2 regions of the Paenarthrobacter sp. C1 genome follow, and region 1 is predicted to be linked to the other one. Evidence: riboswitches for the same ligand, from Rfam matches in the RefSeq annotation. Region 1 holds a riboswitch; the other holds the start of a gene.
The links. A riboswitch is a leader RNA that binds a small molecule or an ion and turns the genes downstream of it on or off. The one in region 1 is predicted to bind cyclic di-AMP.

Region 1 (5,512 bases):
CGGAGGCGAAGTTTTTCTGCGGCGCGAAGTAATAGACGTCCGACTCCGAGACGTCGACGTCCAGGCCGCCGGCGGCGGAGGTCGCGTCCACCAGGACCAGCGAACCTTCGTCGGCTCCCTGGACCCGCTTTACGGGAGCCGCGACGCCGGTGGAGGTTTCGTTCTGCGGCCACGCGTATACGTCAACGCCGGCTTCTGCCTGGGCGGCAGGACGGGTGCCGGGTTCGGACTTGATGATGGAGGACGCATCAAGGAAAGGTGCCTTGTTGGTGGCGGCGGCAAACTTGGAACCGAACTCACCGAAGGAGAGGTGCTGGGCCTTCTTGTCCACCAGGCCGAACGCGGCGACGTCCCAGAACGCGGTGGAACCACCGACGCCGAGGACAACCTCGTAGCCTTCGGGGGCGCGGAAGAACTGGCTCAGGCCCTCCCGGACGGAACCCACCAGGTTCTTGACGGGAGCCTGCCGGTGGGAGGTGCCCAGGATGGTGGTGGCAGCGGCAGACAGGGCCTCGAGCTGTTCCGGGCGGACCTTGGACGGTCCAGCGCCGAAGCGTCCGTCTTTCGGCAGGAGGTCGGCGGGTATGGTGATGCTGTTGTCGCTCACGTGTGGCTCCAAAGGGTATCGGCTCAAGATGGGTCGTGGCAGGTGGCGTCAGCTGCCCCTTCGACACCCCAATTCTGCCTGACATGGCCCGCGCGCAGGAACCTGCCCCTGTCATAGTCCGCCACGTGGAACGCGGACGAACAAGATGCGACCGCAATGGGTCCGGAATTATCCGGAGTAATTCCAAATAAGCTAGGCTGGGGGTTGGCGTTCAAAGGGTGGCGGTGGCACCGCCCACCCCGGTATGGGACGCGGTACGGTGGAGATTACGCAAGAACTGCGTTCGAGGAGAGCTGAGCTGGATGACGGATCTGATCGATACCACTGAGATGTATCTTCGGACCATTTTGGAGCTTGAAGAAGAAAACATTGTGGCTCTCAGGGCCCGCATAGCCGAACGCCTGCGGCACTCCGGCCCCACGGTCTCCCAGACCATCGGGCGGATGGAGCGCGATGGCCTGGTGATTGTGTCCAACGACCGCCACCTGGAGCTGACCGAAGTCGGACGCAAGCGTGCCACCGAAGTCATGCGGAAGCACCGTCTGGCGGAGCGGCTCCTGGCCGATGTCATCGGACTCGACTGGGCGTACGTGCATGATGAAGCCTGCCGCTGGGAGCACGTGATGAGTGAGCGCGTGGAGCGCCGGCTCTACGAACTGCTTGAGCATCCCACCGAGTCACCTTACGGAAATCCGATTCCGGGACTGGAAGCACTGGGAGGCATGGCCGGAACGCAGTTCCCCCGGATCGACGTGAACCTCCTGCAGGCCATGGACGGCTACGCCTCCGACTCCCGGGTGGTTGTCACGCGGCTGGCCGAGCCCATCCAGGTGGAGCCGGAACTGCTCACCCAGTTGGATGAGGGCGGAATCCGGCCCGGGGCGCCGGTCTCCCTCGAGCGCGTGGGCGAGTACATCTCCGTCCGGGTGCCCGGCATCGAAGGAGCCTTGGAGCTCCCGCCTGAAGTTGCAGCGCACGTCTTCGTGTCCCTCAACTGACAGCCTTCCGGTCCGACAACCCTCCCGGCAGTGTCAAACCTCACTTTGAGGGGCTTTGGCGCGCGTGTGACCTGCGGTTTTTCGAAATTGATGATAAGGGCCCGCCGCCGCAGGCATCTTTCTGTTGATAACGAATTTATTACCAACGCCCTTAATCCCCTATAGTTATCTACTAGCGCTGATACCAAAGCGTTACCTGATCCGGAGCCGAGCTCTGCCAGCGGATCGGGTGAACCATCACCACTGGCAGAGGCGGGGGAACCACAAGCGGCTGTCTAAAGAAGCAGCCTTGGGGTGAAGTCCGCAGCAGAAGTGCCCATTGATGCAAGTCCCTCCTTGGATACCTGTGTGCCGTGAGCGCTTCGTGCGGACCGGGTCTTTGAACTCTCTGACCCGAATCCGACAGCTAACTTCGCAGGCTTTTCAGAGAGGAACAGAGTTTGACATCGCAGAACGTCAGGGGCCGCCGCCGTGCGTCCGGCCCCGCTACTGAGCTGCGGCCAGCCCGCGTCGTAACGGAGATCCGGCCCCGCGACACCGAACGCCAGGTGCGCCGCCGTAAGAGCCCGTTGCGCCAGGTTGCCGACTTCGCCGCAGCAAGTGGCGTCGGGCAGAAGGCCGGAGTTGCGCTTGCCGCCACCGGACTTGCCCTGACTGTCGGCCTGCCGGCCACCAGCCCCGTCATGGCCACCTCGGAATCGGGACAGTCCGAATCTGCCCTGGCCGTTGGCGGCACTGTCGGAAGCCAGCCCGAGGTTTCCGCGGCAGCATCAGCCAAAATCGACTTCAGCCGCGCAGCTGTAGCCACCGCTGCGGACCCTGACGGAAAGCTGAAGCAACTGCTCAGCGCCCAGTCGGCCGGCAGCATCCAGCGTGCTTCTTCCGTGGGCACCCTGGGCAGCCCCCTCGACACGCTCACCACCGCTTCCCCCTTCGGTTACCGCGTCAGCCCCCTCACGGGCGGCACCGGTGACTTCCACCGCGGCCAGGACTTCGTGGCCCAATGCGGAACTGCCGTGCATGCAGCTGCAGCAGGCAAAGTGACTTTTGCCGGGTGGCACGAGTACGGCGGAGGAAACCGCGTGGTTGTGGATCACGGCAACGGCCTGGAGACCACGTACAACCACCTGTCGTCCTTCAACGTCCAGGTGGGCCAGACGGTCAACCGCGGGGACACCGTAGCCCTGAGCGGCACCACAGGCGCCTCCACCGGCTGCCACCTCCACTTCGAAGTACAGGTCAACGGCGAGGTCGTTGACCCCATGGGCTGGCTCTAAGCCAGTTGATGGTGCTCTCTCGCATTGATGACAGGCCTCGTGACCTGAATGTGACATTCGCTTTCAATTGTTATAACCTTCAGAGCGCATCGGCTTTTTAGGGGGCCGGTGCACTTGAGTGGATTGCCTAGCTCTGCCACCACTCGAGGTCCGTTCGCAAAATCGTCTGGCAGGGGCGGGGGAACCACTTCTGGTCTTCGAATGAAGGCCTTGGGGTTAAGTCGCAAAGTTTCCCAGTGAAGCAGCGCGGCCGGATGACTCCCATCCGAATCCGACAGCTCACCTCGCAGGCATTGGGAGAGGCTACCTACGTGTCATCACGCACTACCCCTGCGCGCCATCGCGCTGAATCGGTTCGTTCGAACCCGTTGAACACTCTTTCGAAGGCTGTTTCCTCGAACGCCGGTACCGTTGGCCGCCAGGCCGCCGTGCTGGCAGCAGCCTCAGGCCTCGTCCTTACTGTCGGGTTGCCGGCTCACGCCGCTGACACCGACGTCTCCACCTCGGAAGTCTCCAGCACCCAGCAGCTGGCTGCCACCGCAGTGGTCACTGCAGAGCCAACAGCCACCGTCTCCTTCGAGAGCCCCGTCGTGGCCACCAAGGAAGCCCCCAAGGTTGTCCAGCGTGCGGCCCTGGTCACAGAGCGCACGGCGGATGAAGCCACTGCAGTCACTGCCCAGTCCTCCGAAGCCAAGGAGTCCGCCTCCAGCGCGGCAGCATCCGGGCTCGCAGCGATTGCCTACACAGGAATCGGCTCGCCTTACGTATGGGGCGGCACTACTCCGAGCGGCTGGGACTGCTCCGGCTTCACCCAGTGGGTCTACGCCCAGGCCGGCATCAGCATCCCCCGCGTCAACGCCTGGACGGCCATGAAGCCCACCAGCGCCCCCCAGCCCGGTGACCTGGTCATGCAGAACGGCGGTGCGCACGTAGGCATCTACGTCGGCAACGGCATGATGATCAGTGCTTTGAACCCGGGCCAGGGAACCCTGCTGCACTCCGTGGCCTCCACCGGCACGTCTTCGTTCTTCACCCTCCGCTAGAAACAACCGATTCGGGGCCGGCTGACGTACCCCTGCCAGCTGACCCACTACCCACAGGTACCCCAACTGCCTGCGGATACGAAAGAGAAAACAATGACCAGTGCACACAAAGTTGCACGGCACCGCGCTGAGGCCCCCAAGACCAGCTCGCTTGCCGTCATCGCAAAGGCCGTCACCGTCAACGCCGGTGGCGTCGGCCGCCAGGCAGCAGTCATCGCCGCAGCTTCAGGCTTGGTGCTGACCAGCGGTATCGCTGCCAATGCTGCTGAGACGAATGTCGACCGCGAATCGACGTCGACGTCCGCCCTCGATGTCCAGTCTGTTGCCCAGGCCACCATCGCTGCGGACTCCACGGTTGCCATCTCTTACGAGCGTCCCGTGGTCACCACCGTGGAAGCTCCGGCTCCCGTGGTTGAAGAGGCTCCGGCAAAGGTTGAGGCCAAGGCATCGACCAAGTCCACCGCCACTGCGGCTCCGGCCACGAACGCCTCAGTGGCCGTCAGCACTGCCACCCCTGCACCCGCTGCTCCGGCTGCGTCCAGCGGACTCGGCGCAGCAATTGCTGCCGCCGCGTACGCCCAGCTCGGTGTCACGCAGGACTGCACCATGCTGGTCACCAACTCCCTGGCAGCAGTGGGAATCCACTTCCACGACTGGCCCGCCGGTTACCTTTCGCTGGGCCGCACCGTGAGTGCAGCAGAAGCGCAGCCCGGGGACCTCGCTTACTACGCCAATGGCGGTTTGGCCGGACAGGCACACATTGCTGTGTACGTCGGCAACGGCATGGCAGTCCACGGTGGATGGAACGGATCCACCACGGCACTGTTCAGCGTCAACGTCGGCTCCGGCCCGGTCTTCATCCGCGTCAACGGCTGACAATCAGCTCCCGGAACACCCCGCAGGCAGATGCCTGCGGGGTGTTTTGCTTTAATCACGCGTGAACTTTTGCCGACACTGTGAGCGAAACGACAAATAAATTCGTTGATACGGCATATAAGTGCTTACCCTTGTGTTGTCGATCCACAGCCCGTACATGCAGAGGGCAGCCGGCCCTCGTGCCCCTGACGGGTGCGGCCGTGAAGAGGTACGTGCATGCGCACACTCGTTCTGAATGCTGGATATGAACCGCTGGCGGTAATAACATTCCGCCGGGCGCTGGTCCTTGTGCTCACTGGGAAAGCAAGCGTAGTGGCCGAAGGCGACGAGCCTGTCGTCGGGCCACAGGAGATTCTCGGACGCCCCTCCGTGATCCTCCTTAACCGCTACATCCGCCCCAAGTACAACAAGATCACTGCCGTAAGCCGCCGCGGGGTTCTTCGCCGCGACGGTCACCGGTGCGCCTACTGCGGGAAAACAGCCCACACCATAGACCACGTCCACCCTAAATCCAGGGGCGGCGCGGATTCCTGGGAAAACCTGGTTGCGGCGTGCTTGAAATGCAACAACGCCAAGAGCGACCACACACTTGCCGAAATGGGCTGGAAACTCCGTTTCAAACCCGGTGTGCCCCAGGGGACCATGTGGCAGATCAAAGAACTCGAGAAACCTGCGCCGGACTGGGACCCGTTCCTTCTGCCGGAATCCGCT
Region 2 (5,512 bases), 600 kb from region 1:
GTCGAATTCCGGATTCAGTTCGGCGACATCAACGTGCAGCAACTTCCCGCTGGCGGCAACCTGCCGGCAAACCGCGCTGATCACGGGCAGCGGGACGCCATAGGCCGCAGGAGCGCTCACCCCGGGTGCCACCGAGGCCGGCATCACGTCGAGGTCGATCGTGAGGTACAGGACATCCACGCCAGCCAGGAAATCCGCTACAAAAACCTCCACGGCTTCCGGTGAGCATTGCTCGTCCAGCAGATACTTCACGCCCAGGCGTTGCGCCGTGTCAAAAAGGGTCCGGGTGTTGTTGGGCTCGGAAATTCCGACGACGGCGTACTGCAGTTCGCGTCCGGCGGCGGACTCAGCCCGGGCCATCTGAAGGAACGGCGTGCCCGAGCTCGGTGTGGGCTCATCCCTCAGGTCAAAGTGGGCATCAAGGTTCAGCACACCCAGCCGCTTGCCCTGGACCACGTCCGAGCCGGCGACGCCCAAGTAGCTGGCAAACGCGGTCTCGTGGCCTCCGCCCAGCACCACGGTGAGGTTACCGGCGTCGAGCAATCCCGAAATGGCGCGGCCGGCGCGCTCCTGGCCCGCCTCCAGCGCGTCGCCTTCCACCACAACATCGCCGGCGTCGAACACGTCCCGTTCCAGGTGGTAAGCCAGCGGTCCCAGTACCGAACGGATGGCGGCCGGCGCCGCGGCGGCACCCGTGCGGCCCTTGTTGCGTCGAACGCCGGCGTCACTGCAGAATCCAAGCACGACGGCGGGACGCGAGGCGGTGCTGGCCGCTGCGGGCGTGTGCGGGGTGACGGCCTGCCACCAGCGGCGGTGCGCAACGCCGTCGCCGTCGAAACGGCCGGTCCACGGGGCGGGGCTGACATCTACAATTACGGCGCGTGTTTCCATGCTTTAAGCAGACCGGACCCGGACTGCCAATACCAGCAGTTCCGGGTCCGGGGTGTCTGAAATACCGGAATGCCTACTTGACGCCCAGGAGTTCCTCAACGGTTCCGATGCCGAAGAAGAGCAGGAACGCAGCGGCCACAGCCCACATCAAGGGGTGGACTTCGCGGGCGCGGCCCTGGAAGGTGCGGATCAGCACGAACGAGATGAACCCGGCACCCAGGCCGTTGGCGATGGAGTACGTGAACGGCATCAAGGCGATGGTCAGGAACGCGGGAATCCCGACTCCCCAGTCCTGCCAGTCGATCTTCCCCACCTGGGACACCATCATGAAGCCCACAACCACCAGCGCGGGGGCCACGGCTTCGAATGGCACCAGGTTGATCAGCGGTGTGAAGAACATGGCAATGAGGAAGAGCACGCCGGTCACGATCGAGGCCAGGCCGGTGCGGGCACCTTCGCCGATGCCCGCGCCGGATTCAACGAAGATCTGGTTGGAGGAAACCGAGGCCCCGCCGCCGACGATGGCACCAAGGGCGTCCACCTGCAGCACGCGGTCCACGTTCGGGATGTTGCCGTCCTTGTCCACCGTTCCGGCCTCATTGGCCAGGCCCACCATGGTGCCCATGGCGTCGAAGAAGATGCTCAGCAGGATCACGAATGCCAGCAGCGCCGCGGCGATGAAGCCGAGGTGTTCGAAGGCCCCGAAGGGGTTGGCCTTGCCGATCAGGGAGAGGTCCGGAGCGCCCCACTCCGACAAAGTGGGGGCCACCAGGGACCAGCCGCGGGGGTTGACGTTCTTGCCATCGAAGCTGGGGCCGATGTGGAGGGTGAACTCGAGGATCGCAGCCAGCGCAGTGGAGACCACGATGCCGATCAGGATCGCACCACGGACCTTGCGGACCACCAGGGCGATGGTCAGGATCAGACCGACGGCAAACACCAGAGTGGGCCAGCCCATGAGCTTCCCGTCAACACCGAGGCCCAGCGGAACAGTCGTGCCCGCAGCGTCCGGGATGCGCCGGACGAAACCGGCGTTCACCAGGCCGATCAGGGCAATGAACAAGCCGATGCCCACCACGATCGCCGTCTTCAACGCCTCCGGCACAGCCTTGAAAACCGCGGTGCGGAAGCCGGTGAGCACCAGGATGAGCATCGTGACGCCGGAGAGGACAACAAGGCCCATCATGTCCGGCCAGGTCAGCTGCGGGTGCGAGGCCACGGTAACCGCGACGAACGCATTCACGCCCAGCCCAGTGGCCACAGCGAAGGGGTGCTTGGCCCAGGCGCCCATGAGGATGGTCAGGATGCCGGCGACGAACGCCGTGGTGGCTGCGACCGCGGTGAAGCCCAGGGAAGCTCCGCTGGAGTCTGCCCCCGAGAGGATCAGCGGGTTCAGCACAACGATGTAGCTCATGGCGAAGAATGTCGCGAAGCCGCCACGGATTTCCCTTGAGTACGTGGAGCCACGTTCGGAAATCTTGAAATAGCGGTCCACTGCAGAACCTTGTTTAAGCATGAAGGTCTCCGGGTATTGGGGGGAGTGTGCTCTCAAATCCTATGCCGTTGAATGTGGGAGCTTCGGACCATTCCCCTAGTCTGTAAGGAAGCCAACACTAGGAGAAACCGCCCCATGCGTACCATCCGCCCGCTTCTGGCCGCCGTCGTCGCCGCCCTTGCCTTCGCGTCTGCCCTGCTGTTTTCCGCGGCTCCGGCGTCCGCGCACGACGTCGCGGAATCCACAGCGCCGGCGAACGGTGCAACCGTGGCTGAAGTGCCGGCGTCGGTCTCCATTACGTTCAACAACCGGCCGCTGGCCATCGGATCGGGCGTCTCCGTAACCTCCGGCGGCGAGAACTGGGCAGACGGGCCGGTCGAGATCATCGACAGCCAGGCCGTGCAGAAGCTCCGGGCCGGCGCGCCGGCGGGGGAGTACACGGTGGTGTGGCGCGTTGTCAGCTCCGATTCGCACCCCATCGAGGGCACCTTCAAGTTCACGGCCACAGCGGGAAGCACGACGGCGGCAAGCGGCTCGGCCGCCCCCTCGGCGTCCGCTTCGGCCACCTCGGGATCGGTGCCGTCCGCAGGTACGGCTCCTCCGGGAACAGTTGGCAGTTCGCCCGCGGCAGATGCGTCCCAGCCGTTCCCCTGGAGCATTGTTGTCATTGCGGTTGTTGCGGTTGCGCTCGTGATCTTCCTCGCCGTTACAGCCCGCAGGAAACTTGCCGGATCGGATGACGAAAACCGCCCGGAAGCCGCGGAATAGCGGGCTTTTCTACGTAGCTGCGAATATCTCGGTTCGGTTACCGCGACACGCCAAAGCTGCAGTCCTCGTTACTTAAATGTGACTTCGGCGGGATCATCGCGTACGGTAGTACCTGTGCCTGTTCCACGTAGCGGGCACTTCCGGCCTGATTGCCTAGCTCTGCCGCAGTCCGGAATCCGTTCGCAGACAAACCTACGGCAGAGACGGGGAACCCATTTTGGGCCGCTTTCGAGCGTGCCTTGGGGTGAAGTCACGAAACTTCCGCTGAACAGCGGGGGATAGTGGCCGGGTGACTCCCATCCGAATCCGACAGCTAACCTCGCAGGCATCGGGAGAGGCTCTTTCATGTCTTCACGCATTCTTCGCGGCCGTCGTAAGGCGGACAGCGTACGTCCTAATCCGTTCATCTCCATCTCCAAGGCAGTTGCCAGCAACGCTTCCGGCGCTGGCCGCCAGGCAGCTGTTATCGCAGCAGCTTCCGGACTCGTTCTGACCGGATCTGTCGCTGCACACGCTGCAGAGGCTCCGGTCCAGCGCGATGCCAGCCCCGCTACGGTCGCCGAGACCGCTTCCGAGGCCCCCACCAAGGTTGTTACCGCTCTTTCTACGGCTACCGTCAACTTCGAGCGTCCGGCTGTTGCTTCTGTTGCAGCTCCGGTCATCGAAAAGCCGGCTCCTGTAGTTGAAGCCCCCGCTGCCAAGCCGGCTGCCGTTACCGCTGCTGCAGCGGCGGCTCCCGTAGCTGCCCAGGCTGCAGTTGCAGCTCCGGCCGCTGTTGCACCTGCTGCTGCTCCTGTAGCTGCTGCTCCCGCTGCCGGTGGCGTCAACGCTGCCATGGTTGCCTCGGCTTACGCCCAGATCGGCATCATGCAGGACTGCACCGCCATGGTTGAGCGGGCCCTCGGTTCCGCCGGCATTCCGGTTGGCGACCTCGCTCCCATGCAGTTCATGAACTACGGCAAGGTTGTCAGCGACCCGCAGCCGGGCGACATGATCGTCCAGTCCGGCCACGTCGCCATCTACATCGGCAACGGCCAGGCAATCAGCGGTGGAATCAACGGCAACCAGACGGGCATCCACCCGATCAGCTGGTTGACCGCTACTGGTCCCATCACGTACGTACGCGCTGGCGCATAAGCCTCACGCTTCAACGCAAGGGCCGGTGTCTCCGAAGATCATCTTCGAGGACACCGGCCTTTGGCGTTTAAAATTCGTGTTGCGGCTGCCGTGAATGATGCCGGCTAGGCGATGGCGATACCCGGGCCGCCCGGGAGCGCCACCTTGGTGGAGATTGCCTGACCCACTGCCTTGGCTTGCCGCAGGACTTCCTTGGGGCTGGGCGTAATGAGCTCGCCCACGCCCACCAGGTGCATTCCCACTGCCCGCATCGCGGAGACCAGGTTCTGTCCGACGGCGATTCCAAGTTCGGCCAGCATGCGGCGCAGCTGGCTCTGGGCGCAGCGTGTGACCACAATATGGTCTGCCAGGAGAATCCCGTTGGCGGTGTGGACTGCCCACTGGCGCGGGGCGGATTCGAGGGGGCCGGAGGCATGGAGACCGCTCCGGGTCATGCTTGCGGCGAGCCCGTACCCGATGTGCTGGGTTGGGTCCGCGCCCAGGAAATCCAGGCGGACGGCCCTGGTGGTGCTGCGTACGTCCAGATGGTGGCTGGCCGCGTAATTGCGTAAGTGGCGGAGGATTTCGTTGCGTTCCTGGATGGACGCGGGATCGGTGACCTCGCAGCGTTGAAGCATGCCTGTGTGGACCGCCGGGCCGGTGGCTGACAGGGCACCGAAACCATCCACCACTATGGAGCCCACGCCGTAGCGGCTGAGTTCACTGGCAACTGCCAGGCCGGACAAGCCGGTTCCTATGACCACGGTGGTTGTGCGTTCCGTGCCGGAATCAGGCGCGTGTGACACTGCTTGGTTCCTCCTTGACGTGTGTGCCTTGCGGCATCGCGTGGGATCGCGTCCGAGTTCCCCAAGCGGCCGCAAATAAATGGCCGGAGTGTGCTGTAGGACACGTTCGCCGGCCATTCGGTGACTCGAACACTACCGAACTTTTTCGCGCATGGATAGCCTTCCCTGACAGCGTGTTCCGTGTGTTCATCAGCAGCACAAAAGCGGGGTCCGGAAACCGAGCCCCGACCGTTATACACATACAGCCGAGCCACCTTGATTCGGCCCTGCCGACCGAGAATAGTGGGCATTGGACAGGGAAATTCCGGATTTCCCTGCCCCTGGCCATTGACAATCGAGCCCTCGAGGAATCCGATGCGGAAAACCTCTGGCAGAATGGCCGGAACATCAAGCAGTAGGTGGAGAGGCGGGCCCCCAAATGGACCAGCACGGCAGA

Region 2: it holds a riboswitch for cyclic di-AMP, as region 1 does, so the genes downstream of both, ACNAOU_RS02005 (NlpC/P60 family protein) here and ACNAOU_RS04855 (M23 family metallopeptidase) in region 1, are expected to answer to the same signal.

The regions. Positions count from the first base shown of each region.
Region 1 covers NZ_CP186052.1:999,278-1,004,789, forward strand. The annotation lists gene serC (phosphoserine transaminase) at 1-607, opposite strand, end outside; gene ACNAOU_RS04850 (metal-dependent transcriptional regulator) at 910-1,605, shown strand; cyclic di-AMP (ydaO/yuaA leader) riboswitch at 1,801-2,041, shown strand; gene ACNAOU_RS04855 (M23 family metallopeptidase) at 2,046-2,882, shown strand; cyclic di-AMP (ydaO/yuaA leader) riboswitch at 3,028-3,189, shown strand; gene ACNAOU_RS04860 (C40 family peptidase) at 3,194-3,925, shown strand; gene ACNAOU_RS04865 (NlpC/P60 family protein) at 4,019-4,801, shown strand; gene ACNAOU_RS04870 (HNH endonuclease) at 5,018-5,512, shown strand, end outside.
Region 2 covers NZ_CP186052.1:396,717-402,228, forward strand. The annotation lists gene hutG (formimidoylglutamase) at 1-891, opposite strand, end outside; gene ACNAOU_RS01995 (NCS2 family permease) at 965-2,407, opposite strand; gene ACNAOU_RS02000 (copper resistance CopC family protein) at 2,522-3,154, shown strand; cyclic di-AMP (ydaO/yuaA leader) riboswitch at 3,329-3,496, shown strand; gene ACNAOU_RS02005 (NlpC/P60 family protein) at 3,500-4,291, shown strand; gene ACNAOU_RS02010 (hypothetical protein) at 4,396-5,076, opposite strand; gene ACNAOU_RS02015 (universal stress protein) at 5,495-5,512, shown strand, end outside.